Regions from separate parts of the Microbacterium sp. ARD32 genome, predicted to be linked through region 1. Evidence: predicted binding sites of a transcription regulator. Region 1 holds the regulator's gene; the other holds the start of a gene.

What was found. Region 1 encodes HrcA, which represses chaperone genes, less so after heat shock. Its sites were predicted from a motif close to TTNGCACTCGNNNNNNNCGAGTGCNAA; they were not measured.
Region 2: a site for HrcA is predicted at 7,467-7,493, ahead of groES (co-chaperone GroES). Genes of this name have one in related genera too.

The regions. Positions count from the first base shown of each region.
Region 1 covers NZ_JAUZVD010000001.1:1,510,591-1,526,459, forward strand. Annotated here, with positions in the region: gene dnaJ (molecular chaperone DnaJ) at 1-934, opposite strand, end outside; gene hrcA (heat-inducible transcriptional repressor HrcA) at 957-2,000, opposite strand; gene hemW (radical SAM family heme chaperone HemW) at 2,069-3,307, opposite strand; gene Q9R19_RS07195 (DUF1990 family protein) at 3,307-3,957, opposite strand; gene lepA (translation elongation factor 4) at 4,028-5,887, opposite strand; gene Q9R19_RS07205 (ABC transporter permease) at 6,143-7,126, shown strand; gene Q9R19_RS07210 (ABC transporter permease) at 7,128-8,060, shown strand; gene Q9R19_RS07215 (ABC transporter ATP-binding protein) at 8,057-10,000, shown strand; gene Q9R19_RS07220 (ABC transporter family substrate-binding protein) at 10,142-11,857, shown strand; gene Q9R19_RS07225 (alpha/beta hydrolase) at 11,961-12,683, shown strand; gene Q9R19_RS07230 (MFS transporter) at 12,634-13,878, opposite strand; gene rpsT (30S ribosomal protein S20) at 14,105-14,365, shown strand; gene holA (DNA polymerase III subunit delta) at 14,627-15,676, opposite strand; gene Q9R19_RS07245 (ComEC/Rec2 family competence protein) at 15,705-15,869, opposite strand, start outside.
Region 2 covers NZ_JAUZVD010000001.1:462,202-478,070, reverse strand. Annotated here, with positions in the region: gene guaB (IMP dehydrogenase) at 1-239, opposite strand, end outside; gene Q9R19_RS02220 (branched-chain amino acid ABC transporter permease) at 455-1,804, shown strand; gene Q9R19_RS02215 (branched-chain amino acid ABC transporter permease) at 1,807-2,784, shown strand; gene Q9R19_RS02210 (ABC transporter ATP-binding protein) at 2,789-3,763, shown strand; gene Q9R19_RS02205 (ABC transporter ATP-binding protein) at 3,760-4,545, shown strand; gene Q9R19_RS02200 (ABC transporter substrate-binding protein) at 4,733-5,989, opposite strand; gene rarD (EamA family transporter RarD) at 6,101-7,012, opposite strand; gene groES (co-chaperone GroES) at 7,086-7,382, opposite strand; gene Q9R19_RS02185 (class I SAM-dependent methyltransferase) at 7,815-9,203, shown strand; gene Q9R19_RS02180 (hypothetical protein) at 9,204-9,995, opposite strand; gene Q9R19_RS02175 (hypothetical protein) at 10,373-11,065, opposite strand; gene Q9R19_RS02170 (hypothetical protein) at 11,456-11,896, opposite strand; gene tsaD (tRNA (adenosine(37)-N6)-threonylcarbamoyltransferase complex transferase subunit TsaD) at 11,893-12,957, opposite strand; gene rimI (ribosomal protein S18-alanine N-acetyltransferase) at 12,954-13,517, opposite strand; gene tsaB (tRNA (adenosine(37)-N6)-threonylcarbamoyltransferase complex dimerization subunit type 1 TsaB) at 13,514-14,086, opposite strand; gene tsaE (tRNA (adenosine(37)-N6)-threonylcarbamoyltransferase complex ATPase subunit type 1 TsaE) at 14,266-14,748, opposite strand; gene alr (alanine racemase) at 14,745-15,851, opposite strand.

The DNA.
Region 1 (15,869 bases):
TGCCGCGCAGCGGGGTGACGCCGCGCCCGCCGATGGTCAGCACGTCGCCGGACTGCACGCCCGCGCGCAGCTCGAGCTCGACCGGGCCGTCGAGTCCCTCGATGGTCGTGGCGGTGCCCAGCACGGCATCCGTCATCGACACCTCGAGCGTGGCGAGCAGATCATCGCCCTCGCGGCTGAAGATCGGATGCGGTGCGACGGTCACCTCGACGTACAGGTCGCCGTTCGGACCGCCCGCGCGCCCGACGGCGCCGGATCCCGGCAGCTGCAGGCGCAGGCCGGTCTCCACACCCGCCGGGATGTCGAGCCCGATCGTACGCCGGGTGCGCACGCGGCCCTGGCCGGCGCACGCGCCGCACGGCGATTCGATCCGCGTGCCGAAGCCCTCGCACGACCCGCACGGCTGCGTCGTGACGACGTTGCCGAGCAGGCTGCGCACCTGTCGCTGCACGTGCCCCGAACCGCCGCACACGTCGCAGGTGACCGGTGAGGTGCCGGGCTGGCAGCAGCTGCCCTGGCACGTCTCGCACAGCTCGGCCGTGTCGATCTCGAGGTCGCGGTGCGCACCGAAGACGACGTCGCCGAGTTCGAGATCGACACGCACCAGCGCGTCCTCCCCCCGCTCGCGCCGCGATCTCGGTCGCGCTGCCCGCCCGCCTCCGGACGCGCCGAAGAACGTCTCGAAGATGTCCCCGAACCCGCCGAATCCGCCGAACCCGGCGCCGTTCTCGTCGCCGCCCATGTCGTAGCGACGGCGGGACTCCTCGTCGCCGAGCACGTCGTAGGCGTGCGTGACGAGCTTGAACCGCTCGGACGCGTCCTCACCCGGGTTCACATCCGGGTGCAGCTGCCTGGCCAGCTTGCGGTAGGCCTTCTTGATCTCTTCCTGGCTGGCATCCCGGGACACCCCGAGGACTTCGTAATGGTCCGCCACGTTCACCTTTCCGATACCCGGGTCACCGGGTGGTTCCGTCTTCTTCGAGCATCCGGGACAGATAGCGCGCCACGGCACGGGCGGCGGCCAGGTTGCTCGGATAGTCCATTCGCGTCGGCCCCATCACCCCGACGCGCGCCGTCCCGCCCGGCGCCGCGTAGTTGCTGGCCACGAACGACGCCTCGCCGAGCCCGAACGGCGCGTTCTCCGTGCCGATGCTGGTGGCCAGGCCGTGCTCGTCGGTGGTCATCTCGCTCATCAGCCGGATCAGCGTCACCTGCTCCTCGATCGCCTCCAGCAGCGGGTGGATGCTGCCGCGGAAGTCCTGCTCGCGCCTCGCGAGCGTCGCGGCGCCGGCCATCACCAGCCGCTCCTGCCGGAACTCGGCGAGCTCCTCGCGGATGACGTCGGCCAGGGCGAGCAGCGCGGGCTGCAGCCTGGGTGCGGTGACGGCTCGGTCCGTGCTGGAGAGCGCCTGCACCCGGTCGGCCGCCTCGCTGACCGCGCGACCGGTGATGAGGGATGCGAGCTGCGCACGCAGCACGGCGACATCGGCCTCCTCCAGCTCGATCGGCAGCGGGGCGATGCGCTGGGACACCCCGCCGGCATCGGTGACGAGCACCACCAGCATCCGGTGGGGGGCGAGCGCCACCAGCTCGATGTGGGTGATGCTGGCGCGCGCGAACGACGGGTACTGCGCGAGGGCGACCTGTCCGGTCAGCTGCGTGAGCACGCGCACCGTGCGCGCCATCAGATCGTCGAGGTCCGTGGGATCGGCCAGGAAGGTCTCGATCGCGTTGCGCTGACCGGTCGAAAGCGGGCGCACCTTGGCGAGGTGGTTCACGAACACGCGGTAGCCCTTGTCGGTCGGCACGCGACCGGACGAGGTGTGCGGAGCGACGATGAGCTCCTCGTCCTCGAGCTGCGCCATGTCGTTGCGGATCGTGGCGGCCGAGACGCCGAAGGCGTGCCTGTCCACGATCGACCTGCTGCCGACCGGCTCGTGGGTGGCGACGTAGTCCTGCACGATCGCGCGGAGGACCTCGAGCCCTCGTTCTGTGACCATCATCCCTCCCGCTGGCACTCCTACCACTTGAGTGCCAATCCTACCCTCTGCCGCCTGCGGGGCTCCCGTCACTCGGTGAGGGCGCGCACCACGGCATCCGCCAGCAGTCGCCCGCGCAGGGTCAGGCGCACGCGCCGGTCGCGCAGTGCAGAGGCCGCATCCACCAGGCCGTCCGAGATCAGCTCCGCCACACGTCCGCGATGACTCTCGGCGATGCCGTCGATCGGAAGCCCTTCGGCCAGGCGACTCTGCAGCAGCACGCGCTCGAGGGTGCGCGCACCGGCGTCCGGCTGCTCGCGCCCGGCGGCCGGCGATTCCCCCCGCGCGAGGCGCTGGGAGTAGGCCGCCGGATGCTTGACGTTCCACCAGCGCAGGCCGGCGACATGGCTGTGCGCACCGGGCCCGAACCCCCACCAGTCGTGCCCGCGCCAGTACGCCAGGTTGTGCCGGGACTCGTGGGGCCTGCCCGCGGGACCAGCCGCGGGGCGCGCCCAGTTGCTCACCTCGTACCAGGAGAACCCGGCGTCCGAGAGCCGCCGATCGGCGAGCTCGTACATGTCGGCCTGCAGGTCGTCGTCGGGCGCGGCGACCTCGCCGCGGCGGATCTGCCGTGCCAGCTTCGTGCCGTCCTCGATGATCAGCGCATACGCCGAGATGTGATCGGGTTCCAGCTCCAGCGCGGCGTCCAGTGACCGTTCCCAGTCGTCCAGCGACTCGCCGGGAGCCCCGTAGATGAGGTCGACGCTCACGTCCAGTCCGGCGTCGCGCGCCGCGCGCACCGCTGTCGCCACGTTCTCCGGACGGTGCGTGCGGTCCAGCGCGGCCAGCACGTGCGGCACCGCGGACTGCATCCCGATCGAGAGACGGTTCACGCCGGCATCCACCAGCGTGTCCACGACCTCGGCGGTGACGGTGTCGGGGTTCGCCTCGACGGTCACCTCCGCGCCGTCGCGGATGCCGAACGCGTCGGTGACCGTGCGCAGCATCCGCGCCAGATCCCCTGCCGGCAGCAGCGTGGGCGTGCCCCCGCCGAAGAAGATCGTGTCGAGGGGACGCAGCGGCCCCGCTTCGGCGAGCACGCGGCGCGCGAGCTCGATCTCCAGGCCGAGCGTGTCGGCGTACTCGTCCTGCCGCGCCCCGCGCAGTTCGGTGGCCGTGTAGGTGTTGAAGTCGCAGTATCCGCAGCGCACCCGGCAGAACGGCACGTGCAGGTAGGCCGAGAACGGCGTCGACGGATCCGGAACGATGCCGGCGGGCAGCCGGCCGTCAGGCGGCGCCGGGTCTCCCAGCGGCAGCGGTCCCGTCATCAGACCGGTGTCGCGTAGAGCGGGGAGATGGCGCGCAGGTAGCGCGCGAACAGCTCGCGCCGGCGCCTCTTCACCATGCCGGGCAGCCGGTACAGCACCGAGGCCGGCGTGTCGAAGGCCCGCACCGTGAACCACACCTCGTCGGAGTCATCGCGCCAGTCCACGTCGAAGGACTCCTCGCCGCTGACCACCGATCCGCCGACGGTGCCGAGCACGAAGCCGATGCGACGGTGCTCCTCGGTGACCGAGATGACCCGCAGCTCCGCATCCGCCCGCATGCCGCCGACCCGCCCGTGCACCTTCAGCGTGGTGCCGGGCGCGACGAAGGGCGTGCCCTCGGCGTCGAAGCGCTGCTCCACCTCGCTGCGATTGGGCGCGATGGGGGCACCGTCCGCGTCGAAGCTGACGCCGGTGTAGGTGTCGCCCGCGGCCGGGCGCACGTCACTCAGCTCCAGTCCGGCCGCGCGCTGCGCGGTCCAGGACAGCAGCGCTTCACCGGCGGTGCGGAAACGCTCCTCGCCGCTGCCGATGCGCCACGACTCCTCGGCGGGAGTGCTGTGCTCGGGCGGGTACTGCATGAGATCCGGGGCGTGCGTCGCCCCGACCGCGGCGTAGTCCACCGTGCCTTCTCGGAATGTCCCGCGACGCATGTTCCCAACCCTACGCGACCTGCCTGAACGGCGTCCCCGCGACGTTCCGCCCGGTCCTGCCGCCGATGTGCTACTTCTTGCTCTCGACGTCGCCCGACAGGGCGGCGATGAACGCCTCCTGGGGCACTTCGACGCGGCCGACCATCTTCATGCGCTTCTTGCCCTCCTTCTGCTTCTCGAGCAGCTTGCGCTTGCGGCTGATGTCACCGCCGTAGCACTTGGCGAGCACGTCCTTGCGGATCGCACGGATGGTCTCGCGGGCGATGATGCGCGCACCGATCGCCGCCTGGATCGGCACCTCGAACTGCTGGCGCGGGATCAGCTTGCGCAGCCGCTCGGCCATCATGGTCCCGTAGCTGTACGCCTTGTCGCGATGCACGATCGAGCTGAACGCGTCGACCTTCTCGCCCTGCAGCAGGATGTCGACCTTCACCAGGTCGGCCTCCTGCTGGCCGGACGGCTCGTAGTCCAGCGAGGCGTAGCCCTGTGTCTTGGATTTCAGCTGGTCGAAGAAGTCGAACACGATCTCACCGAGCGGCATGTTGTAGCGCAGCTCGACGCGCTCCTCGGAGAAGTACTCCATGCCCAGCAGCGAGCCGCGACGGGACTGGCACAGCTCCATCACCGTGCCGACGTAGTCCTTGGGCAGCAGGATGGCCGTCTTCACCATCGGCTCCGAGACGGTCGCCACGCGTCCATCCGGATACTCGCTCGGATTGGTGACGGTCACCGTCTCGCCGGTGTCGGTGGTCACCTCGTAGATCACGCTCGGCGCCGTGGTGATCAGGTCCAGGCCGAACTCCCTGGACAGCCGCTCGGTGATGATCTCCAGGTGCAGCAGGCCCAGGAACCCGCAGCGGAAGCCGAAGCCGAGCGCCACCGAGGTCTCCGGCTCGTACTGCAGCGAGGCGTCCGAGAGCTTCAGCTTGTCCAGCGCCTCGCGCAGCTCGGCGTAGTCGCTGCCGTCGATCGGGTAGATGCCCGAGAACACCATCGGCTTCGGGTCGGTGTAGCCTGCGAGCGGCTCGGATGCCGCACCCCTGGCCGTGGTGACCGTGTCGCCCACCTTCGACTGGCGCACGTCCTTCACGCCCGTGATCAGATAGCCGACCTCGCCGACGCCGAGGCCCTGGGAGGGGATCGGCTCGGGGCTGGAGACGCCGATCTCGAGCAGATCGTGCGTCGCCCTGGTCGACATCATCTGGATGCGCTCGCGCGGTTCGAGACGGCCGTCCACCATGCGCACGTAGGTGACCACGCCGCGGTAGGCGTCGTAGACCGAGTCGAAGATCATCGCCCGCGCAGGGGCGTCGGCATCCCCCACCGGCGCGGGGATCTCCGAGACGATCCGGTCCAGCAGCGCCTCGACGCCGACGCCGGTCTTGCCCGAGACGCGCAGCACGTCCTCCGGCCGCCCGCCGATCAGGTCGGCGAGCTCCTTGGCGAACTTGTCCGGGTCGGCGGCGGGGAGGTCGATCTTGTTGAGCACCGGGATGATCGTCAGATCGTTCTCCAGCGCCAGATACAGGTTGGCGAGGGTCTGCGCCTCGATGCCCTGCGCGGCGTCGACCAGCAGGATCGCGCCCTCGCAGGCGGCCAGCGAGCGCGACACCTCGTACGTGAAGTCGACGTGCCCCGGGGTGTCGATCATGTTCAACGCGAACGTCTCGGTCTCCGAGCCAGGCCCGCGAAGGGCCCACGGCATCCGCACCGCCTGGCTCTTGATGGTGATTCCGCGTTCGCGCTCGATGTCCATCCGGTCCAGGTACTGCGCGCGCATCTCGCGGTCGGAGACGACGCCGGTGATCTGCAGCATCCGATCGGCGAGGGTCGACTTGCCGTGGTCGATGTGGGCGATGATGCAGAAGTTGCGGATCTGCGAAGCAGGCGTCGCGGCTGGGGAGAGCGGAGTGAGAGCGCGGGGTGACATGTGGTCCTTGGTGCGGCCGGAGGGGTTCCCGCAAGTCTACGAGAGCGGGCCGGAATCCTGCATTCCGCAGGACCGGTGATAGTCTCGCGAAGTTGCCCTGGCGCCTGCGATCGGGTGCCATGCGGCACAGGACTCCGTCACAGCAGCCCGGGCTGCCGGTGTGCGTTATCGGGTGGATGGTGCTTGAATGTCATCCCGACCCAGCGTTGCGTCGGCAGATCCCGCGCGTGCTGTAGAAGAGAAAGAATCACCACCTTGATCAAGTATCTCGTGCGCCGGACACTCGGCTGGCTGCTGATGATCGTGGTCGCGACCAACGTCACCTACTTCCTGGCCTGGTCCTTCCTCGATCCGCGAAGCAACTACGTCGGCCGGAAACCTCCCCTCAGCCCCGAGCAGATCACCAACGTTCTGCGGCCCCGCAACCTGGACGCCAACATCCCGCTGATCGAGCGGTGGTGGACCTGGTTCACCGGCATCATCCTGCGCTGGGACTGGGGCGTGAGCCCCACGGGCGGCTCGGTCAACGACGAGGTGTCCTACCGCATGTGGGTCAGCGCAGAGCTCGTGCTGGGCGCGACGATCATCGCGACGCTGCTCGGCATCTGGATCGGCGTCTACACCGCGTCTCACCAGTACAAGCTGGGGGATCGGATCTGGCAGGGCATCTCGATCGTCACGATGAACATCAACATCATCGTGGCCGGACTTGCCGTGGTCATCCTCGCGATCAACTTCAACAAGTGGGTCGACACGCGCGTCTTCTACGTCACCGGCTCCTCGTCCGAGGGCGTCACCGGATTCTTCCCGGTGCTGATAGATGCGCTCCAGCACGTGGCGCTGCCCACGATCGCCCTGGTCATCACCGGCTACGCCGGCACGCACTTCCTGCAGCGCACGCTGCTGCTGGACAACATCAACGCCGATTACGTGCGCACCGCGCGGGCCAAGGGGCTCACCAAGCCGCAGGCGATCCGCCGCCACGCCTTGCGCACCTCGCTGATCCCGGTGGCCACCCAGGTCGCGTTCTCGATCCCGGCGATCTTCACCGGCGGCATCCTGACCGAGACGATTTTCGCCTGGCAGGGCATGGGCCGCTACTTCCTGACCACCATCAACGGGAACGACGTCCACGGCGTGGTCGCCGTCGCCGCCTTCGGCGCCGTGCTGACCGCCATCGGCGCCCTGCTGGCCGACATCACCGTCGTCGTTCTGGACCCGCGAGTGAGGGTGAGCTGAGATGAGCACTGAGATGATCGACCCCGGAGTGCAGCCGCCCGTCGGCCCCGACACCACCGCCGAGCGCATCCCCACCAGGCAGCTGAGCAAGTGGACGCTCTACACGCGCCGCTTCATGCGCAACAGGCCGGCCGTGGCCGGCGTGGTGATCTTCATCCTGATGGTGATCTACTCGATCGTCGTCCCGCTGACCTCCCCGTACAGCATCGACGACCAGGACTTCCTCAACCTCAGCACCGGCCCCTCGGCCGAGCACTGGTTCGGCACAACCGCCGGCGGCAACGACACCTGGACCCAGACCGCGGTGGGTCTGCAGCGCTCGCTGATGATCGCCGTGACGGTGTCGGTCGGGGTGACCGCGCTCTCGGCGATCGTCGGCACGGCCGCGGCCTACTTCCGCGGCATCGTCGAACGGATCACCCTGCTGATCATCCACTTCCTGATGGTCGTCCCCACCTTCCTGATCCTCGCCCTCGTCTCCAACGACGCCGGCGGCGACTGGCGCGTGATCTCGATCGCGATGATCTTCGTCAGCTGGTTCTTCCCGGCCCGAGTCATCTGGACGCTCGCCCTGTCGCTGCGAGAGCGCGAGTACATCGACGCCGCGCGCTACATGGGCGTGTCGGGCATGAAGATCGTGATGCGGCACATGGTGCCCAACATCGGCTCGCTGCTGGTGATCAACTTCACGCTCGGCGTGGTCAGCGCCGTCATGCTCGAGACCGGCCTGTCGTTCATCGGCTTCGGCGTGAAGATCCCCGACGTCTCGCTCGGCTCGCTGATCGGCTACGGCGCCGCCACCGTCACCAGCGCGCCCTGGCAGTTCTACTTCCCCGCATTGGCGCTGACCCTGCTGACCGTCTCGATGGCGCTGGTCGCCGACGGCCTGCGCGACGCCCTCGATCCCACCTCGGCGGCGGGAGGCCGCGCATGAGCACCCCCATCACGAAGACCGTCCTCTCCGTCCGCGACCTCACGGTCAGCTTCGCCTCCGAGGCGGGCCGGGTCGACGCCGTGCGCGGCGTCTCGTTCGACCTCGAGGCGGGCAAGACGCTCGGCATCGTCGGCGAATCCGGCTCGGGCAAGTCCGTCACCTCACTGGCCATCATGGGGCTGCTCGACGAGAACGCCAAGATCACCGGGTCCATCGAGTTCGAGGGTCAGGAGCTGCTCGGCAAGACCGACAAGCAGATGTCCATGATCCGCGGCAACGGCATGGCGATGGTTTTCCAGGACCCGCTGACCTCGCTCACGCCGGTGTTCACCATCGGGGATCAGCTGGTCGAGGCGCTCACCGTGCACCGCGGCCTGTCCAAGCAGGCCGCCTGGGATCGCGCCCTCGAGCTGCTCACCCTGGTGGGGATCACCAACCCGGAGCGGCGGATGAAGTCGTTCCCCCACGAGTTCTCCGGCGGCATGCGCCAGCGCGTGGTGATCGCCATCGCGATGGCCAACAACCCGCGCCTGATCATCTGCGACGAGCCCACCACCGCGCTCGACGTGACGATCCAGGCGCAGATCCTCGACCTGATCGAGAAGGCGCAGCGCGAGACCGGCGCCGCGGTGATCATGATCACCCACGACATGGGCGTGGTGGCGCGCACCGCCGATGACGTGATGGTGATGTACGCCGGCAAGCCGGTGGAGCACGCGCCAGCGCACGAGCTGTTCCACAACACCCGGATGCCGTACTCGATCGGCCTGCTGGGCGCGATCCCGCGCGTCGACAAGTCCGAGAAGGAGCCGCTGATCCCGATCAAGGGGAATCCGCCGCTGCTGATCGATCTGCCGGATGCCTGTCCCTTCGCCTCCCGTTGCCCGATCGCCATCGACGCGTGCGTGCGACGCGAGCCCGACCTGCTGCCGGTGCACTCCGACACCGGCGACGAGCACCTGGCCGCCTGCATCCGCGCCGATGAGATCGACTCCGACGGTCGCATCGGCGGGCTCCCGGTCTACCCCGCCCCCGAGGTGCACGAGAGCGCGCTCACGCAGACGCCGCGCGAGGATCGCGCGGTCACGCTCGAGGTGCGCAACATGGTCAAGACCTTCCCCCTGCTCAAGGGTGCGCTGTTCAAGCGCAAGGTGGGCGAGGTGCAGGCCGTCAAGGGCATCAGCTTCGATGTCCGCGAGGGCGAGACCATGGCCATCGTGGGCGAGTCCGGCTCGGGCAAGACCACGACGCTGCTGCAGATCATGGACTTCGAGAAGCAGGCCGACGGCGACATCATCATCGCCGGAACGAGCGTGAACGGCCTGCACAGCAGGTCGGTCGAGCGCAAACTGCGGCGCGACATCCAGATCGTGTTCCAGGACCCGATGGGCGCCCTGGACCCGCGCATGACCGTCACCGACATCATCGCGGAGCCGATGCGCGCGATCGGGATGCACAAGGACGAGGTGCACGCCCGCGTCGCCGAGCTGATGGACCTGGTGGGCCTGAACCCGGCGCATCGGGACCGCTTCCCCGGCGCGTTCTCCGGCGGCCAGCGGCAGCGCATCGGCATCGCCCGCGCGCTGTCGACGAACCCGAAGATCGTCGTGCTCGACGAGCCGGTCTCGGCGCTGGACGTGTCCATCCAGGCGGGTGTCATCAACCTGCTCGACGACCTGAAGGCCAAGCTGGGGCTGTCGTACCTGTTCGTGGCTCACGACCTGTCGGTGATCCGCCACATCGCGGACCGCGTCGCGGTCATGTACCTGGGCGAGTTCGTCGAGTACGGCGATGTGGACGAGGTCTTCGAGAACCCGCAGCATCCGTACACGCAGGCTCTGCTGTCGGCCATCCCCGTGCCCGATCCCGACATCGAGCGCACTCGTCAGCGCATGATCTTCGACGCCGACACCATGAGCACGCGCCCCGCGACGGTGTGACGGATTCGACACTCGTTATCGGACGGTGACCGTACGGTCACCGTCCGATAACGGTTAGTCACGATTCACTCACACCGGCGTCGTCCTCGGCGCATGCGAACTAACCTCCCTAATGACACGCCGAAAGGCGAAAGGAGCACCATGAAGCAGCACAAGCTGATGGGAGCGCTGGCAATCACCGGCGCTTTCGCACTCGCACTGAGCGGGTGTGCATCCAACACCGGCAACACCGGTGACGGCGGCGACAAGGGCAGCGACAACGCGCCCAAGACTCAGGCAGCGGACTACAACCCCCAGCCCCGCGAGAACCTCAAGCAGGGCGGGACGGTCAACTTCGCGATCGGCGAGATCCCCGAGCAGCTGAACGCGTTCAACACGGACGCCAGCGCCGGCACCGCCACGCTCGCCGCCTGGTACATGCCGCAGATCATCCTGATGAAGCCGGATGGCACGCTGTACAAGAACGACAACTACCTGTCGGAGTGGAAGAACGAGATCAAGGACGGCAAGACGGTCCTCACGTTCACCTTCACCGACAAGGCCACCTGGAACGACGGCACCCCGATGGACTGGACCGCCATCGACGCCACCTGGAAGGCCAGTCGCTCCAACGACGAGGGCTTCCACCCGAACGCCACGGACGGCTACAAGGAGATCGAGTCGGTCGTCGAGGGCGACACGCCCAAGACCGCGATCGTCACCTTCAAGGGCGAGTTCGCCTGGCCGCAGATGCCGTTCAACGGCGGCGTCATCCACCCGAAGCTCGCCGATCCCGAGACCTTCAACAGCGGCATGATCGACAACCCGCACGCCGAGTGGGGTGCGGGCCCCTACACCGTCGACAAGTTCGACGCCAACAAGGGCTTCATCTCGTTCAAGCCGAACGACAAGTGGTGGGGCGACAAGCCCATGCTCGATGAGGTCACCTTCACGGCGATGGACTCGCAGGCCTCGATCAACGCCTTCAAGAACGGCGAGATCGACCAGGTCGGCGTCGGCACCAAGGACCGCCTGGCGCAGGTCGCGGACATGAAGGACATCACGATCCACCGCGCCCAGCAGACGGCGAACACGATCCTCGAGGTCGACGCCACGAAGCCGCAGTTCCAGGACGTGGCCGTGCGTCAGGCCTTCTTCATGGCGATCAACATCGAGCAGCAGAAGAAGATCGCGTGGAACGGCCTGGACTACGAGGAGGACCCGGCGGGCTCGCTCACGCTGTTCTCGTTCCAGCCGGGCTACAGCAACTCGCTCAAGGAGGCCGGCTACAAGTACGACGCGGACGCCGCGAACAAGCTCCTCGACGACGCCGGCTGGGAGAAGGGCTCCGACGGCATCCGCGAGAAGGACGGCGTGAAGCTGTCCGTGACCTACCCCATCTTCAGCGATGACCCGACGCAGGCCGCGCTTGCGCAGTCGATGCAGAAGATGGAGAAGGAGGTCGGCATCGATCTGAAGATCGACGTCCGCCCGTCCAACAAGTTCTCCGACGACTACAACTCGAAGAACTGGGATGCCGTGGGGCTGCGCTTCACCTCCTCCGACCCGTTCGGCGCCGCATGGTTCTGCCAGCTGTACTGCATGGACCAGGGCCTGAACCTCTCGGGCGTGCAGAACGAGGAGACCGACAAGAAGATCCACGAGGACATCGAGTCGATCACCGACCCGGTCAAGCAGACCGAGGCCGCGATGAAGCTCGAGGCCGAGATCTACAAGGAGTGGGGCATCATCCCGCTCTACAACGGTCCGTCGATCTCCGCGACCAAGAAGGGTCTGGCCAACCTGACCCCCGAGCCCTACGTGGGTCTTGACCTGTTCGGTGTGCAGCCGGTCGAGAACGTGGGCTGGGAGAAGTGATACCCGATCGACTCGCTGAGCGCACCTTCATGGGTCGCTGAGCTGGTCGAAGCGAGCGGGGCCGGTGGTTCATCCACCGGCCCCGCTTTCCTATGCTGAGACCGTGACAGTTCAGGTCGTCCTGGTGCACGGCATCCGCACCTCCGCCACGATGTGGCGTGCCCAGCTGGCGTATCTCGAAGAGGCGGGCATCCCCGCCACCGCGGTGGATCTGCCCGGGCACGGCACCCGGATGGACGAGGACTTCACGCTGCACGAGGCGCTGCACACGATCGACTCAGCCGTGCGCACGGCCGCCGAGCGCGGGCCCGTGCTGCTGGTCGGCCATTCGATGGGCGGTCTGCTCTCGCTGGCCTACGTCGGCGGGGAGGATCCGCCGCCCGTGGCGGCGCTGATCGCGGCATCCTGCAGCGCACTCCCCCGCGGCGCGGCGCTGTCCACCTATCGGCTGCTGGCCGGCGCGATGAACTCGCTGCCGGACCGCGGTGAGTGGATCGCCGCGCGGGTGCTGGCCGCGACCATCCCCCTCGAGACGCGTGCGGACTTCGGTGCCGGCGGTTTCGCCCTGGATGCTCAGGATGCCGCGCTGCGCAGCCTGGCCGTGCTCGACATCGCCGCCGCCGTCGCCCGCATCCGCATCCCCCTCTGGTTCGTGAACGGGCAGTTCGACCAGCTGCGCACGCACGAGAGGCTGTTCCGGCGTCTGGCGCCGCACGCCGAGTTCGTCATCGTGCCGCGCACGACGCATCTGGTCACGGCGATGCGTCCGCGGGTGTTCAACGCGCTGCTGGGTGTGGCTGCGGCGACCGTGCGAGCGCGGTCATGAGGCCGCCGGCCACGGACAGCACGGCGGCCGTCAGGAACACCAGCCAGAAGCCGCCGACCAGTGCCACCAGCCCCGCTCCGACGACGGGTCCGATCAGCTGACCGAGCGCGGCGGTGACGTTCACGATGCCGAGGTCCCTGGCGTGATCCTGCTCGTCGGGCAGCAGGTCGGTCGCGAACGCGAGGCCGACGGTCGAGAAGGCGCCGTAGCCGAGTCCCATCAGCGCCGCCGCGACGAGCGTCATCTCGAAGGTGGGTGCGAGCACGATGACCACGCCGGAGGCGGCCTGCACGAAGGTCGCCGCGACCGTGAGCCCTCTCCTGTGCCCGGAGCGGTCGGAGAGGATGCCGGTGAGCACCGACGCGATCACCACGAACACGGTGTACACCACGATCAGCAGCAGCAGGTTGTCCTGCGCCGCGGTGCTGGGCTGGCCCAGCCCGTGCAGCAGGAAGAACAGGAACAGCGCCGTGCCGAGCGCGTTGCCGACGTTCGCGACCAGTCGTCCTGACAGCATCCAGGCGAAGTCCCGGTCGCGCAGGGAGGCGAGGCGAGGGCGGGTCGCCGCGCGCGGCGGGAGATCGGATGCCCCGGCCGGCGGATCCGGCAGCAGCACCGCCGTGAGCGTGCCGACCACCGCGATGATCCCCGCCAGCAGCAGGTATCCGGCGAGCACTCCCAGGCCGAGCAGCACCACCAGACCCACCCCGAGCACGATGCCCACCGCCTGACTGGACCCGACTGCCGCCGACGCCGCCCCGCGCTGCGAGGGCGGCAGCTGGTCGGCGATCAGGGCGGTGAAGGCCGCCGAGGCGACCGAGACGCCGATCGACACGCCCACCCAGCAGGCTCCCACCAGCCAGGGGCCTTCGACCGTGCCGGTGAGCACGAGGAAGATCGCTGCGGTCCACACGCCCGCCAGGGCCCAAGGACGTCGTCGTCCGCGGGCCGAGCGCGAACGGTCCGAGATCGCGCCGACCGCCGGACCCGCGACGATGCTGGCGAGCCCTCCGATGCCCAGCACGAGACCCGACGAGACCACGCCGCGGATCCAGTCCTCCTCCGGCGTGTCCAGCTGCAGCGGAAGCAGCAGCTGCACGGGGGTGAGCTGCACCGTCCAGATGGCGAGCCATGCCAGCGTGAACAGCGTCATCCAGCGGGCGCCGACCTTCACCCTGATCTTCGAAACGGGCATGGTGCTCCTCGGGCGTCGTCTGTCGGATCGATTCTGCACCCGGTTCCAGGTGCTGCGCGACTGAATCCCGCCACGGCGTGTCCTCGGAGCGCGTGTTTTCGCGCATCGCCGCGGTGCTGGTAACATTGACTCTTGGCTTGCGTGTGGGTTCGTCCCTCACGACCGCTGTCGGCGCCCTCTCTCGTCTGCAGCATCCGATCACCATCCAGACAGAAAGCGTCCACACGTGGCAAACATCAAGTCGCAGATCAAGCGCAACAAGACCAACCTGAAGGCTCAGGAGCGCAACAGGGCCGTCAAGAGCGAGCTGAAGACCGTCGTACGCAAGACCCGCGAGGCTGTCATCGCCGGCGACAAGGAGGCCGCTGAGGCCGCCCTCAAGGTCGCGTCTGTCAAGCTCGACAAGGCCGTCAGCAAGGGCGTCGTGCACAAGAACCAGGCGAAGAACCGCAAGTCGGCCATCGCCAAGCAGGTCGCCGCTCTCTGAGCCTTTGAACCTCTCGAAGGCCCGTCCCGTTCGCGGGGCGGGCCTTCTGCGTTGCATGCCGCCGCGTCGGCGGGCACTTCGCGGGTCCCGTGTGGCGGGCTCCCCGCCCGCGAGGCCGCGATTCAGGCCCGCGAAAGTGCGAGCGAACGCGCCCGGGCGTGTCGCGGGTCCCAGCTTGCGGGCTCCCCGCCCGCGACGGCGCAATACGGGCCCCGCGAAACCATGGCAGTCGGGCCGGCGAGAATGCGAGCGAAGTCCCGCTCAGTGAGCAGTCGAGAAGGGCTCGCGGGTCGCGATGACGGCGACCATGCGCTCCAGGGCGAAGATCGGGTCGCGCGCGGCGCCCTTGACCTCGGCATCCGCCCGGGCCGTCGCCTGGATGGCCATCCCGAGGGAGCGCTCATTCCAGCCCTGCAGATCGCGACGGGCGCGATCGACCTGCCAGTCCTTCATCCCGAGGCGCTGCGCGAGCTGACGACTGGGTTCGCGGTTGCCGGCCACGCGCGCCATGGTGCGCAGCTTCATCGCGAACGCCGCGACCATCGGCACCGGGTCGGCGCCGGATGCCAGGGCGTGCCGCAGCGCGACCAGCGCCTCGCCGTAGCGCCCGGCGATGGCGGTGTCGGCGACGACGAACGCCGACACCTCGACGCGGCCCCCGTAGTACCGGGTGACGACGTCGTCGGTGATGTCGCCCTCGACGTCGCCGATCAGCTGCTGGCAGGCGGCCGCGAGCTCGGTGAGGTCGTCGGCGAAGGCCGAGACCAGGGCGCGCAGGGCCGTGGGGGCGATGCGCTTGCGCGCGGCCTTGAACTCCCCCGCCGCGAAGTCGACCCGATCGCTGTCGCGCTTGACCGCCGCGCACGGGATCTCGATGCCGCTGCCGGTGCCGGCGCGCACGGCGTCGAGCAGCTTCTTGCCACGCACGCTCGCACCCGTGTGCCGCAGGATGACGGTCGCGCCCTCCTGCGGGTTCTCCACGTAGCGCACGGCCTCCTGCAGGAACGCGTCCGTGCACTTCTCCACGCCGGCCACGCGCACCAGCCGGGGCTCGCCGAACAGCGAGGGAGAGGTGAGCGACAGCAGCGTGCCCGCCGCGTAGTCATCGGCACGGACGTCACTGACCTCGAGTGCCGGATCCTCGGCGCGCAGGTAGTCCCGCACCCCGGCGATGGCGCGCTCGGCGAGCACGTCCTCGGGCCCCGAGACCAGCACGATCGGCGCCGGACGCGGATCGCGCCAGGGCACCTGCGGGATCTTCGCGCCCTTGGCCGCGGAGCTGCCGCGGGCGGACGATCGGGGTGCTGCCATCGCTCCAGCCTACCGGCGGGCGCCGACGTCAGGAGGAATCCGGCGGAGGGGCCCGCGTCGACCACACCCGCAGCTCGTCGCCGTGCAGTCCCAGCAGGATCAGCCCGCGCAGATCGGTGCGCAGCACCCGCGTGCCGACCGCCTGGAGCAGACTCAGGGTCTCCGTGCGCGGATGCCCGTAGTCGTTGTCCTC
Region 2 (15,869 bases), 1.0 Mb from region 1:
GCGATGGAGAGGTTGCGGTGCAGGATGCCGATGCCACCCTCGCGCGCCATCGCGATCGCCATGCGCGCCTCGGTGACCGTGTCCATGGCGCTGGAGAGCAGCGGGGTCGCGACCGAGATGCGGCGGGTGATGCGCGAGGAGGTGTCGGCCTCGCTGGGGATGACATCGGTGTGCCCGGGCAGCAGCAGCACGTCATCGTAGGTGAGACCGACGAAACCGAACGGGTCGTGCTGGGGCATGGAACTGGCTCCTCTGCGCCGGAGGGCGCGATCGAATGACGAATGTGCGCGGGACGGCTGCGACCGGGGACGGGAGCATTGCCGTCGTGTATTGATTCTAAGCTCCACCGCCCTGCGGATATTCCGAGTGCGACCGATACGGGCTACGCTCAATGCGACGTCCATCATCGAACGGCTGCCCGAGTTCGTTCGAGGGCACTCGATGTGGAGGATGCGTGGGACTGAGAACCGCGGCGCTTGAGCGCCCTCATAACGGGCTGATCGCGTTGCTTGCGACGCTGCTGGCCGCCTTCCTGGTGCTCGGCATACCCGCCGGCGCAGCACAGGCCGACACGACCGATGACGGCCAGGAGATCACCCAGTTCTACTTCGCGGGGAACATCACCTATCAGGACGAGCCGATCCCCGACGTGGAGCTCAAGGTCGAGGGCGACGGCTTCGAGGGCGAGACGAAGACGGATGCCGAGGGCTCCTGGCGTCTCTACGTTCCCGAGAAGGCGCAGTACACGATCTCGATCGACGAGGACACGCTGCCCGAGGGCGTGATCGTCGACGCCGAGCAGCTCCCCGACGGCGTGAAGGCCGTCGACGGGACCAGCGGCTCGTTCGAGGCGGAGTTCGGTCTGACCGGCACCAAGATCGTGAACCTCTTCCTCGGGCAGGGTGAGCGGGTCACGGTGTCGTTCCTCGACCAGCTGATCAACCGCACGGTCGGCGGCATCAACTTCGGCCTGCTGCTCGGCCTGGCCTCGATGGGTGCGGCGCTGATCTACGGCACGACCAGGCTGTCGAACTTCGCGCACGGCGAGATGGTCACCTGGGGCGGCGTCGCGGTGGTCATCGTCACCTCGCTCATGAACCTGCCGCTGTGGCTGGGCATCGTCGTCGCGGTGCTCGCCGGCGGGCTGCTCGGCTGGGCGATGGATGCCGGGATCTGGCGTCCGCTGCGCAGACGCGGTCTCGGTGTGGTGCAGCTGATGATCGTCAGCATCGGCCTCTCCCTCGCGCTGCGCTACGCGCTGCAGTACGTGGTCGGGGGCGCGACGCACCAGATTCCGGGCGCGAGCCCGCAGCCGATGAGGTTCGGTCCGATCTCGCTGTCGTACATCGACCTGATCGGCATGGGCGTCAGCCTGGTCGCGATCCTGGGCATGGCGTTCTTCCTGACCCGCACCCGCATCGGCAAGGCGACCAGGGCGATCTCGGACAACCCGCAGCTGGCGTCGGCCTCCGGCATCGACGTCGACAAGGTGATCCGCATCACCTGGATCATCTCCGGCGTCCTGGCCGCGATCTCCGGCATCCTGTGGGCGTACTTCCGTCCCGGCGTGAAGTGGGACATGGGCATGCAGATGCTGCTGCTGATGTTCTGCGCGATCACGCTCGGCGGGCTCGGCTCGGCGATGGGCGCCCTGCTGGGCTCGCTGGTCGTGGGCATCGCGGTGGAGATCTCGACGCTGTGGATCCCCACCGACCTGAAGTACGCCAGCGCGCTGATCGCGCTCATCGTGGTCCTGCTGGTGCGTCCGCAGGGTCTGTTCGGACGCAGAGAGAGGCTGGGTTGACCATGGACTTCGGAAGCATCTTCGGCAACACCCTCGCCTACCTGTTCAGTCCCGTCACCATCGCGTATGCACTGGCCGCGACGGGCCTGGCCGTGCACTTCGGCTACGCCGGCCTGCTCAACTTCGGCATGGCGGGTTTCATGGCGGTCGGCGGCTACGGCTACGCGATCTCGGTGCTCAGCTTCGGGTTCCCGTGGTGGCTCGGCATGCTCGTCGGCCTGGTCGGCGGAGCCGCGTTCGCGCTGCTGCTGGGCATCCCCACCCTTCGACTGCGCGCCGACTACCTGGCCATCGCGACGATCGCCGCGGCCGAGATCGTGCGACTGCTGTTCCTGACCGAGCTGTTCAAGAAGTGGACGAACTCGGCCGGCGGACTCAGCGGCTACAGCACCGGCTTCCGCGACATCAACCCGTTCCCTCCCGGCACCTACGGCTTCGGCCCGTGGACCTTCAACGAGGTGGGCCTGTGGAACCGCGTGTTCGGCCTGATCATGCTCGCCATCGCGGTGCTGCTGGTCTGGGCGCTGATGCGCAGCCCCTGGGGCCGGGTGCTCAAGGGCATCCGCGAGGACGAGGACGCCGTGCGCTCGCTGGGCAAGAACGTCTTCGCTTACAAGATGCAGGCCCTGGTGGTCGGCGGCGTGATCGGCGCCCTCGGCGGGATCATCTTCGTGATGCCGAGTGCGGTCGTGCCGGGCAGCTACTCGACGTCGCTGACGTTCTTCCTGTGGACGATCCTGCTGCTCGGCGGCGCCGCCACGGTGTTCGGTCCCACGCTGGGCGCGGTGCTGTTCTGGATGGTGTTCGCGTTCCTGGGCAACCTGCTGCCGCAGATGTCGGATGCCGGGCTGCTGCCGATGAGCAGCGCCCAGGCCGATGTCGTGCGCTACATCATCGTCGGCGTCGTGCTGATGCTGATCGTGATCTTCCGCCCGCAGGGCATCCTCGGAGACAAGAGGGAGATGACCTTTGTCAAGTGAGAACGTGTCGACGGGCAGCATCCGCCGACCGAAGACGACAGGGCTGACCAAGGGTCCGGCCGCGCCCGGCGTGGCGAAGGTCGACCCGATCCTGGTGGTGGATGCCGTGCAGCGGCGCTTCGGCGGTCTGGTGGCTGTCGACGTCGACCACCTCGAGATCCCCCGCGGGGCGATCACCGCACTGATCGGACCGAACGGTGCCGGCAAGACCACGCTGTTCAACCTGCTGTGCGGCTTCGACCGGCCCAACACCGGCACCTGGTCGTACGACGGGAAGAGCCTGGCCGGGGTCCCCTCGTTCAAGGTGGCGCGCATGGGGCAGGTGCGCACGTTCCAGCTGACGAAGGCGCTGTCGCTGCTGACCGTGCTGGAGAACATGAAGCTGGGCGCTCCGCACCAGACCGGCGAGCGCTTCTGGCAGAGCCTGTTCCCGTTCTTCTGGCGGGCGCAGGAGAAGGAGATCGAGCAGAAGGCGCGCGGGCTGCTGGCCCGGTTCAAGCTCGACGCCAAGGAGAAGGACTTCGCCGCCGCGCTCTCGGGCGGACAGCGCAAGCTGCTCGAGATGGCGCGGGCGCTGATGAGCGATCCGAACCTGGTGCTGCTCGACGAGCCGATGGCCGGGGTCAACCCCGCCCTCACGCAGTCGCTGCTGGACCACATCCTCGACCTGAAGGACCGCGGCATGACCGTGCTCTTCGTGGAGCACGACATGCACATGGTGCGGCACATCGCCGACTGGGTGGTCGTGATGGCCGAGGGCCGCGTCGTGGCCGAGGGCCCGCCCGAGGAGGTCATGGAGGATCAGGCCGTGGTCGACGCGTATCTCGGTGCGCACCAGGACGTCGACCTGGGAGCGGTCACCGGGCGAGTTCCGGTGGCGCACGGCGAGGCGATATCGGATGCCGCCGCCGCCCGCATCCGCGAGAAGATCGACGCCGAGGCCGAGGCCGAGCTCGAGGAAGAAGAGGAGCAGTCATGACCAGCACTCCGGCGGGCGCAAGGGCCCGGCCCGATGACCGCGAGCTCGACGATCGCGACGTCGTGGTCGAGCTGACCGACGTGCACGCCGGCTACCTGCCGGGCGTGAACATCCTCAACGGCGCCAACCTGATCGCCCGCAAGGGCGAGCTGATCGGCATCATCGGCCCGAACGGAGCCGGCAAATCCACCCTGCTGAAGGCGATCTTCGGCATGGTGCAGGTGCGGCAGGGCGAGATCACCGTGAACGGCGAGAGCATCGTGGGGCTGAAGGCCGACAAGCTCGTGCGCCGCGGTGTGGGCTTCGTGCCGCAGACCAACAATGTGTTCCCCTCGCTGAGCATCGAGGAGAACCTGCAGATGGGTCTGTACCAGAACCCGAAGGTGTACGCCGAGCGGCTCGAGTTCGTCACCGGCATCTTCGCCGAGCTGGGCAAGCGGCTCAAGCAGCGCGCCGGGTCGCTCTCGGGCGGTGAGCGCCAGATGGTGGCGATGTCGCGGGCGCTGATGATGGACCCGTCGGTGCTGCTGCTGGACGAGCCGTCGGCCGGCCTCTCGCCGGTGCGGCAGGATGACGCGTTCATCCGCGTCTCCGACATCAACAAGGCTGGTGTGACGACCATCATGGTCGAGCAGAACGCCCGCCGGTGCCTGCAGATCTGCGACCGCGGCTACGTGCTCGACCAGGGCCGGGATGCCTATGAGGGCACCGGCCGCGATCTGCTGAACGATCCGAAGGTGATCGGCCTGTACCTGGGCACCCTCGGCCAGGACGCCGCCTGACATCCCCTCTTTTCATACTTCGCGGGTCCCGAATTGCTGCCTCACACTCAGCTGAGGCAGCAATCTGGGACCCGCGAACTGTCTGTGGGTCGTGGGTCGGGCGTGGGCCCGTGGGGCGTGGGGCGCTGAGACACGCGAAGGGGGCTCCGGATGCCTGGCATCCGGAGCCCCCTCTGCGTACCGCGCGTCAGCTGATGCGCTTGAAGGTGTTGCCCTCGCCGTACTCGTAGACGCCCATCGCGGCGCCCTGCGGGTCGTGGTCCTCATCGAAGGTCACGTCGCCGGAGAAGCCGTCGTAGTCGACCTTCTTGCCGTCGTTGATGAGCTTGGCGCAGTCGACGAACGACGTGCACTTCTCGCCGTCGCCCGAGCCGCCCGAGATCTCGATCAGCTGATCGGCGATGTCGGCGCCCTTGTCGGAGTTGGCCTGCAGCGCACCGAGCGCCATCAGGATCACGGCGTCGTAGGCCTCAGCCGAGTAGGTCTGCGACGTGAGGTCCTTGTTGCCCTGCGAGGTCCAGACATCGTTGAGGTCCTTGACGAAGCTGTCCGGCAGCTCGGCACCGGCCTTGGTGCCCTTCGAGCCGGTCAGGTCGACGGGCAGGTCGGGGTAGTCGACCAGGTTGCCGTCCACGAGGTACAGCGAGCTGGTGTCGATGCCGGCGTTCTTCAGCAGCGGCGCGATCGTCACGAACTGGTCGTACGAGACGACGGCGACGGCATCGGGCTTGGCGGCCGCGACCTCGCTCACCTGGGCGTTGAACTGGCCGTCGCCCTGGTTGTACGACGCCTCGGCGACGACCTTGCCGCCGGTGCTCTCGAACACCTGCTTGATGGCGCCTTCCAGACCCTGACCGTACGGGTCGTTCTGGTAGATGATGCCGAGGGTCTTGTGCTTGTCCTGGGCGATCGTGTTCGCCAGCACCTCACCCTGCAGCGCGTCGCTCGGCGCGGTGCGGAAGTACAGCGGGCTCAGCCCGGCGAAGGCGACGCCGGTGTTGGACGGCGAGATCGCCAGGATGCCGGCGCTGGTGTTGCCGTCGACGATCAGCTTGGTGACGCCCGAGGAGGCCGCGCCGACGAGCGTGGTGATGCCCTCGCTCTGCAGCTTGTTCATCGAGGTCTCGTACGCCTTGTTGTCGAGGTCGCCCTCGTCGCCCTTGCTCAGCTCGATGGTCACGCCGAGCTTCGCATCGTTGACCTGCTTGACGGCCAGCTGCACGCCGGCTTCCATGGGCGGGTCGAGGAACGCGAGCGTACCCGACGAGGGAAGCAGCGACCCCATCTTGAGGGTGACGTCGGCGGCCGGCTTCTTGTCGCCGCCGTCGGTCGGCTTCTCGGTTGCCGGAGTGCTGGCACAGCCGGCGATCACCAGTGCGGATGCGCTGACGAGCGCGATCCCTGCGAAGACTCTCGCGGCTCGCGAGCCCTTCAATGCGTTCATGTTGCTCCCTTGCGTGACTGAACGTGGAGTACCACCTTCGGGTGACTCTTACCCTATGCGGTCGCGCGGCGCACGAACGCCAGCCCGGGTCTCGGTCCCTTAACGATCCGGTCAGACCAGCTGCGCGGGTGCCGCGCGGCGCCCGCGGCCCTTCTGCACGAGCAGGTCGCCGACGAAGACCGCGATCGCGATCCACACCAGGATGAAGCCGGTCCAGCGCTCGGGCGGCATGGGCTCCCCCAGTACCGCCCAGCCGAGCAGGAACTGCATGATCGGGGTGATGAACTGGATCATCCCGACCAGCGACAGGTCCACGCGGCGGGTGCCGGCGGCGAACAGCAGCAGCGGCACGGCGGTCGCGATGCCCGCGCACGAGAGCAGCGCGGTGTGCAGCGGACTGACCGTGCCCATCGTGATGCCGCCGTCGCCGGACACGACGACGAGGATGACCACGGCGATGGGGATCATCCAGAACGATTCCAGGGTGAGTCCGCTCACGGCATCCACCGCCGGCCCGATCTTCTTCTTGACCAGCCCGTACAGCCCGAACGAGGCCGTCAGCGTGAGGGCGATCCAGGGGAATGTGCCGTGCGCGACGATGATCACGCCCACGGCGACCGCCGCGATGCCGATCGCGACCCACTGCGCTGCGCGGATCCGCTCGTGCAGCACGAGCACGCCCAGCAGCACGGTGAAGATCGGGTTGATGAAGTAGCCCAGGCTGGTCTCCACGACGGCCTCGCCCATCGTGGCGATCACGAAGACCTGCCAGTTGACGTAGATCAGCAGCCCGGCGAGGGCCGTGAGCGCGAGCAGCCGGGGCCGACGCCAGATCTCGCGCAGCCGCTGCCAGCCGCGCGTGAGGGTCAGCAGCACGACGCAGAACACCAGGGTGAGCAGCAGCCGCCAGGCGACGACCTCGAACGGGCCGGTCGGGTCGAGCAAGATGAAGTACAGCGGGAACACGCCCCACAGCAGGTACGCACCGATCGTGTACAGCGTTCCGGCGCTCTTCGTGCTCACCGCCCAAGCCTACTGGTGGCGGGGACGACGAAGGGGCCGGATGCTCAGCATCCGGCCCCTTCGAGAACTGTCGTCAGCGGACGACGACCGCGAGCACGTCGCGGGCCGAGAGCACGAGGTACTCGTCGGCGCCGAACTTGACCTCGGTGCCGCCGTACTTGCTGTAGAGCACGCGGTCGCCCACGGCGACGTCGAGCGGAACGCGGTTGCCGTTGTCGTCGATGCGGCCGGGGCCCACGGCCACGACCTCGCCCTCCTGGGGCTTCTCCTTGGCGGTGTCGGGGATGACCAGACCGCTTGCGGTGGTCTGCTCTGCCTCGACCTGCTGGATGACGATGCGGTCCTCGAGCGGCTTGATGGAAACCGACACGGTGTACCTCTTCTTTCGTGACTGAGATCAGAAGACTGTTAGCACTCTCATGCCGAGGGTGCTAACTCCAGTGTATGCCGACCGCTGGCACTCACGCAATGCGAGTGCCAGTCCGGACCTCTCGTCGCTGTCCTTCGCGGGTCCCACTCTGCGGCATCCCACCCCGTCGACACCGCAATTCGGGACCCGCGAAGCACAGACCCTGGGGCCGGCCATCCCGCCCGCCCGAGCACCTCGACTCACTCGTCCCCATCTCCTCGCGGGTCCCACTCTGCGGCATCCGGCACGCTGAGCCCGCAAACCGGGACCCGCGACACGCCCGGGCATCTCGTCGCTCTCCTTCGCGGGTCCCACTCTGCGGCATCCCACCCCTTCGACACCGCAATTCGGGACCCGCGAAGCAGGGGCTGAGGCGCGCCGTAGGCTTGCCCCGTGGAGAAATCCGAGCTGAGCGCACTGCTCACCCGCGACGGGCTCGCCCTGCTCGACGAGGTCGGGCCGATCGCATCCTCCGACGACGTCGCGCGCGCCGTCTCGCGGCTGCGGGCGGCGGGCCACTCCCCCGAACTCGTCTCCGCCGTTGTCGGCCAGGCGCACCTGCGGGTGCGGGCGCGGGCCAAGTTCGGCGAGTTCGCCCAGCGGATGCTGTTCACCCGCGCCGGCCTCGAGCAGGCCACACGCCTGAACGTCGCGACCCTGCACGCGGTGCGGATGCGCCGAGCGGGCATCACCGCGGTCGCCGACCTCGGTTGCGGCATCGGGGGCGACAGCCTGGCCTTCGCCGGCGCGGGGCTGCGAGTCACGGCCGTGGATGCCGATGAGGTGACCGCCGGGATCGCGGCCTACAACCTGGCTCCGTTCGGGGCGGATGCCGAAGTGCGGACCGGCCGCGCGGAGGAGCATGTGCCCGGAGGTGCGCATCCCGTGACCCGGGCAAGTTCAACGCTCCAGGAGCAGAACGACGCTTCGACAGGCTCAGCGACCCAGGAGAACTCAGCGACCCAGAGGCAGAACGACGCTTCGACAGGCTCAGCGACCCAGGAGAACTCAGCGACCCAGAGGCAGGACGACGCTTCGACAGGCTCAGCGCCCCAGGCAGGTTCAGCGCCCCAGGAGGGTCACGCGGTCTGGCTCGATCCCGCGCGCCGCACGGCCGGACACAGCGAGACGCGCCGGCTGTCGGCATCCGACTGGTCGCCGTCGCTGGACTGGTGCTTCGAGGTGGCGCGCGAGCATCCGACCGGCATCAAGCTCGGCCCCGGTCTGGACCGCGACCTCATCCCCGACGACGTCGAGGCGCAGTGGGTCAGCGCCGACGGAAGCGTGGTCGAGCTGGTGCTCTGGAGCGGCGCGCTCGCGCGCGAGGGCGTGCGCCGCTCCGCCCTGGTCATCGCCGACGGGCAGACGCACGAGCTGACCGCCGCCGCGGATGCCGCCGACGAGCCGGTGCGCGGACTGGGTGCCTTCCTGCACGAACCCGACGGCGCCGTCATCCGCGCGCGCCTGATCGGCGACGCCGCACGAATGCTGAATGCGGGCATGCTCGACGAGCAGATCGCCTACCTGACCGGCGACGATGCGGTGACGAGTCCGTTCGTGCAGACGTTCCGGGTGCGCGAGACCATGCCCGTGCATGCCAAGACCATCAATGCGGCACTGCGGGCGAACGACATCGGGCGCCTGGAGATCAAGAAGCGCGGCATGGACATCGACCCGGCCGCGTTCCGCAGGAAGCTCACGCTGAAGGGCTCGAAGCCGGCGACGCTGATCCTCACGCGCACGCAGGCCGGCCGCATCGCCATCCTCGCCGATCGGGTGTGATCAGCCCACGTCGCCCGTCTTGTCGTCGATCGAGGTGCAGTCGCCGGTCGCGGTGTCGCAGGACAGCCTCGTGACCGCCTTCGGGTTGCGGATGATCGTGACCACCGGCCCGCGAAGTTCCGACCAGTTCAGGACGTACGTCGCGTCGCGGAAGATCAGGCTCGCCCGCTCGGACGAGTCACCCGGCACGCAGCTCTGCATCAGCTGCAGATTGGCGGGGTCCACGATCATCAGGCAGTCCTGCTGCTCGTTCGACGCCCACACCGGATAATCGCCGTCCTGCACGACGAGCTGCAGCTGCTGTCCGTCGAAGCCGGCGTCCTGCAGCACGCGCACCAGCTGCAGTTCTTCCGGCGAGTACTGCTGCGTCCAGCTGTCGTCGTCGCGCTCGCTCTGCCACCGGTCCACGACCACGGCCCACTCGTCCTCGAGCGTTCGGATCATGCTCGCGGTGACGCTCACCGTGGTCTCGTCGTCGTCGGTCGAGAGGCCGGCGCTGATCACGCCGCTGCCGAACGCGCCCGTCTCGGGGTCACCGCAGGCGATGCTGCGCTGGCCGTCGTACACCAGCACGAGGCAGGCCTCGTCGCCTTCCGTTGCCCTCCACGTCCACGCGCCGTGCTCGGCGCCCATGAAGATCAGGCTGTCGGCATCCACGTCGCCGCTCGCGGCGGCTTCGCGCTGCGCCTTCTGCTGAGCGTCGGTCATCTCGGGAGGCGAGGAAGCGGATGCCTGTGGCGAGACCAGCCACGCGATGGCGAACCCGACCGCCACGGCGGCGGCGCCGATCACGGGGAGCAGCCAGCGCCGGCGCGCGGAGAGGGCGGATGCTGCTGGCGCCGGCGACGCTTCACTTCGACTCGCCGGCGACGCTTCACTTCGACTCGCCGGCGACGCTTCACTTCGACTCGCTGGCGCTCGCTCAGTACGAGCGACAGGCTCAGCGACCCATGGTTGGGACTCAGCGACCCATGGTTGGGACTCAGCGACCCATGGTTGGGACTCAGCGACCCATGGTTGGGTCTCTGCGCTGAGGCCACGCACCCGCGACGCAGGCTCAGCCGGCTGCGACAGCATCCGCAGCTCCTCGGCCTGCTCCGCAGTCAGCCCGCCACCCGGCGCGAAGGCCAGGTGCTGCAGCTCGCGCCGGCGAGCGGCATCCGCTTCAGTCATTCCTGCTCCCCCGCTCCGTCGATTCCGCGGTAGATGGTGAGGCTGTCGCCGCGCTCGTACCCGACCCGCAGTTCGTAGACGGTCGAGTCGACCTGCAGCTCCAGCGGCGCGGACTCGGGCGTGAGCTCGCCGCAGTGCGACGCGACGCCGTCCTTCACGATCGCGACGCATTGTCCTGTGTCGGAGAAGCCGGTCCACACCGGCAGGTCGCCGTCGTATGCGATGATCCGCAGCGTCTCCCCGTCGAGCCCCGCCCCCTCCAGCTGATCGACGAGCTCCAGCTCAGCGTCGGTGTACTGCGAGCGCCAGTCCCAGCCCGCGTTCGCATCGTTGCGGCGCAGCAGCACGACGGAGTCGCCGTTGACGTCATCGATCCGGTTCGCCCAGGCGATGTAGTCGACACCGTCCTCCGTGTAGGCGAGATTCGCCTGAATGCTGTCGCTCTCGTCACCCTCGTCCGGGCTCGCGCCGTCGGCCTCCGGGGCCGCGCAGCCTGCCGTCGGCGATCCGGCGTCGTCGTCGTCGAGCGAGGAGCCGCGGGTGATCAGGATGCACTGCTGCCGGCCGTTCGAACGCGTCACCTCCCAGGCATCCACGCCGTATCTGCTGCCCAGCAGGTGCACCGAGCCGGGATCGTAGTCGCCGGATGCCTCGAGCGCAGACCACATGCTCTGCTGCGTCTCGTTCATCGCCGGCTCATTCGCGTGCTCGATCGCGAGGCGCCCGACGACCAGGCCGAGCACCAGGCAGATCACCGCGACCAGCGGGATCAGTGCGCGGCGTCGGATGCGGCGGGCTGGGCCCCCCTGGGGGGACGCTTCACTTCGACTCGCTGGCGCTCGCTCAGCACGAGCGACAGGCTCAGCGGCCCAACTCCTGGAGTCCCCGTCGGCCCGGGGGGACGCTTCACTTCGACTCGCTGGCGCTCGCTCAGCACGAGCGACGGGCTCAGCGACCGAGTTCCGGGCGTTCAGATCCCGCAGCTCGACGGCCTCGGCATCCGTCAGCGCGCTGCCGGGCCGGAAGGCCCGCTGCTGAAGCTCACGTCGTCGTGCGGCCTCGCCGGCATCCAGCATCCATCACCCCAGCTTCTCGAACTGCATCGTCGCCCAGATCAGCCACCCCGAGCTGAACAGAGTCGCGCAGAGGCCGAGCACCAGGGCCCACGTCGCCATCGCACGGCTCTCGATCGGCCGACGCAGCGACATGATCCCGGCGATCACGGCGACGACGGCCACCGGAATCCCCCACCCGACGAACATCGACGTGGCCAGGGCGACGATCGCCGCGAGCAGCGCCCACGGCGCGAGCTTGGCATCGTCCGCCGGGCCGTGCTCGGATTGGGCCGTCGGCTCCCAGGCGCCGGCGAACTGCTCGGCATCCGGGCCCTCCACCGTCCTGTCCACCGGAACCGGTGCCGTGGGCAGTCTGCCGTACCCCTTCGACGCTCCCGGCAGCGCGGCGCCGCCCTCGGGTCGCTCGACCTCGGGAGTCGGTCCCTCGATGCGCGGCTCGCTCATGCTCGGCTCACCTGGATCTCGGTGACCGGCAGTGTGGAGTCGGCGCCGAAGGCGAGGGTCGACGGGCCGCGCCCGCTCGCGATCAGCTCCGCCGCCAGACCTGCGATCATGGCACCGTTGTCGGTGCACAGGCTCAGCGGCGGGATGCGCACGGTCACGCCGGCCGCCGCAGCGCGCGCGAGCGCCACCTCGCGCAGCCTGCGGTTGGCGATCACTCCCCCGCCCAGCAGCAGCCTCGGCACGCCGCGGTCGGCGCAGGCGGCGAGCGCCTTGGTGACGAGCACGTCGACCACCGCCTCGCGGAAGCTCGCAGCGACGTCGGCGACGGGGATGGGCTCGCCTGCCTCGGTGGCCCGCTCCACCCAGCGGGCGACGGCGGTCTTCAGTCCCGAGAACGAGAAGTCGTAGCGGTGCTTCTCCAGGTCGGATGCCTTCGACAGACCGCGCGGGAACCGGATGGCCTTCGGATCGCCGTCGACGGCCGCCTTGTCGATCTGCGGTCCGCCCGGATACGGCAGCCCGAGCAGGCGCGCGACCTTGTCGAAGGCCTCGCCCGCGGCGTCGTCGATGGTCTCGCCGAGCAGCTCGACGTCGGTGGTCAGATCGCGCACGTGCAGCAGCGAGGTGTGCCCGCCCGAGACCAGCAGCGCGATCGTGGGGTACTCGATGGGGTCGGCATCGGCGTCGAGGATGTCCGCGGCGATGTGCCCGACCAGGTGGTTCACGGCGTACAGCGGCTTGTCCAGCGAGACTGCCAGGCCCTTCGCCGCGCCCACGCCGACCATCAGTGCGCCGGCCAGGCCCGGTCCGCTCGTGACGGCGATGGCGTCCAGGTCGTTCAGGTCGACCTGCGCCTCGGCGAGCGCGCGCTCGATCGAGGGCTGCAGCGCCTCCAGGTGCGCGCGCGCCGCGACCTCGGGCACCACGCCGCCGTAGCGGGCGTGCTCGTCCATGCTCGAGGCGATCGTGTTCGACAGCAGAGTGCGACCGCGCACGATGCCGATCCCGGTCTCGTCGCAGCTGGTCTCGATGCCGAGCACGAGCGGTTCGGTGCTGTTCATGCCGAGGCCTCCTGCTCCACGTGCGAATCGCAGGACTTCGCATGATCTGCAGGACGCATATCAGCATCCGCTCCTGCGTTTCGTGAGATCTCCTGCGCCTCCCGCGCCGCCCACGACCGCAGATCGAGCCGCATCACCACAGCATCCACGTCGTCGGGCTGGTAGTAGCGCGGGCGCCGTCCCAGCTCGGTGAATCCCTCCGAGCGGTACAGCCCCTCGGCCACCGGGTTGTCGGCGCGCACCTCCAGGAACAGCTCGCGCGCACCGCGGGCGACCGCCTCGGCGATCAGGGCGCGCAGCAGGGCGCGCCCGCGCCCCCGTCCGCGCACCTCCGCGGAGAGCGCGATGGTCTGGATGTCGGCGTCCGCCCCTCCGTGCAGCGCGCGCAGCCCGCCGTAGCCGACGACGCTCCCGTCCTGCTCGTCGACCAGGTAGTGATTGTGGTCACTCGCGATCTCGGCCCGCATGGTCGCCTCGCTCCACGCGTCGGTCGGGAAGCTGCGGCGCTCGAGACTCATGATCGCGTCGAGGTCGTCGATCGTGGCGGTGCGCAGGGTCATCCGCTCACCCGCTTCGGCGGGCCGGGCAGCACGACATCCGGCGAGCGCAGGTAGAGCGGCTCGGCATCCGCGAGCGTGCGGCCTGCGGCGATGGCGCGGGCGCCGACCCGGGCCAGAGCGGATGCCGAGAGCTCGGCGGATTCGTGGACCGGCTCGGCTCCGCGCCGCGTCAGCCGGGTGGGCCGCACCAGGTGCGGGATGCCGTCGGCATCCGACCCGTCGAACTCGCTCACCGCGATCTCGCGACGGTGGGCGTCGGTGACGACGGTGACAGGGCCGTCCGCATCGAGCGCGATCGCGTAGTGGCTGGGGACGGGGATGACCGGGATGCCGCGGCCGAGCGCGAACGCGCGTGCGGCGGCGATGCCGATGCGCAGGCCGGTGAACGGGCCGGGACCCATGCCGGCGACGACGTGGCTGATGCCCCGGCGCGCGACCCGCGCGAGCAGATCTCCGACGACCTCGGCGTGTCCGAGCCGATCGGGCGTCGAGGCCTCGGCGACCGTGCGCCCGTCGGCGTCGATGACGGCGACGGCCGTGCCCAGGGAGGTGTCGACGGCGAGGATCACCCCTCCAGATTAGTCGGCGCGCACCGCGGCAGCGTGCGGCGCTCGCCGATGGTGCCCCCTCGTTCGCGGGTCCCGAATCGCGGCCTCCACGCGGGTGAGATCGCAAAGTGGGCCCCGCGAACACCGCGACCCGCGAACGCCGCGACCCGCGAACACCGCCGCCCCCGCGACCCGCGAGCTCAGGGCTCGACGCGCGCGATCGTCACGAAGCGAGGCGCGTCGGCATCCAGCTCGTCATCCGCCAGCCCGTCGTCCCCGCCCACCGGGCGCTCCAGCTCGATGTCCCACCACGCGTCCGCCACCGACGGGGCCATCTCGCGGCCCCACTCGATGACCACCACCGAGCGCGCGAAGTCGATGTCCAGGTCGTCCAGCTCGGCGGCCGAGCCCAGCCGATACGCGTCCACGTGCACCAGCGGCGCGCCGCCCACCAGCGAGGGATGCGTGCGCGCGATCACGAACGTCGGGCTCTGCACGGGTCCGCGCACGCCCAGCCCCTCGGCGAGCCCGCGCGTGAACGTCGTCTTTCCGGCTCCGAGCGGCCCGGTCAGCACGAGCAGGTCGCCCGCCAGCAGCTGCTCGCCGATGTGCAGGCCGAGCCGCTCCATGGCATCCGAGGTGGCGATCTCGTGCCGCCCCAGGAACGCGGGATCGATGCTCATGACACGGTCCGCCGGGGGACGCGGTCGCCGATGCGCGTGACGATCTCGTAGTTGATGGTGCCCGCGGCGTCCGCCCAGTCCGTCGCCGACGGATGACCGAGCGTCGGGTCGCCGAACAGCACCACCTCGTCGCCCACCTCGACGGGCTCGTCGCCGACGTCGACGACGAACTGGTCCATGGCGATGCGGCCCGCGACGGTGTGCGGGCGGCCGTTGATCAGCACCGGCCCGAGGCCGGATGCCTGACGCGGCACGCCGTCGGCGTAGCCGAGCGGCACGAGCGCGAGCGTGGTGTCGCGGTCGCAGCGGTACGCGTAGTCGTACGAGACGCCGGTGCTGGCGGCGACCCGGCGGACGTTCGCGACAGCTGCGCTGAGCTTCATCGCCGGACGCAGCCCCAGATCGGCCGAGGTGCGGTCGGCGAAGGGCGAGAGTCCGTAGATGCCGAGGCCCACGCGCACCGCGTCGAGTCGCGCCTCGGGCAGCGAGATGGCGCCTGCGGTGGCGGCGAGGTGACGGATCTCCGGACGGATGCCGAAGGACTCGGCCTGCGCGAGGATCTCCTGGTACCGGGCGAGCTGCGCCCGGTCGTCGTCGGGGCTCGCACCGGAGAGATGACTGAAGATCCCGACGATGCGGATACGTCCGATGCGCTCCAGCCGGGCGGCTTCGGCCAGAACCTGCTCGAGCTGCTCGGTGGGGATGCCGTTGCGGGAGAGCCCGGTGTCGACTTTGAGGTGGACGGATGCCTGGGATCCGGCCTCGGATGCCGCGTTCAGCTGCGCGAACGAGGAGACGCCGATCTCGATCTCGGCCTCGACCGCGTCATCGAACCGTCGGCCGGGTTCGTGCAGCCAGGCGATCAGCGGCGCGGTGATGCCCGCGCGGCGCAGCGCGAAGGACTCCTCCAGGGTCGCCGTGCCGATTCGCGAGGCGCCTCCGGCGAGCGCCGCCGTGGCGACGGCGGCGGCACCGTGCCCGTAGCCGTTCGCCTTGACGACGCCGATCACCTGCACGCCCGTGAGGCTGCGCAGGTGGCGGACGTTCTCGGCGACCGCGCCGAGGTCGATCGTGGCCTGACGGAACGGGAAGGTGCGGATCATGCGGAGGTCCCTGTCTCG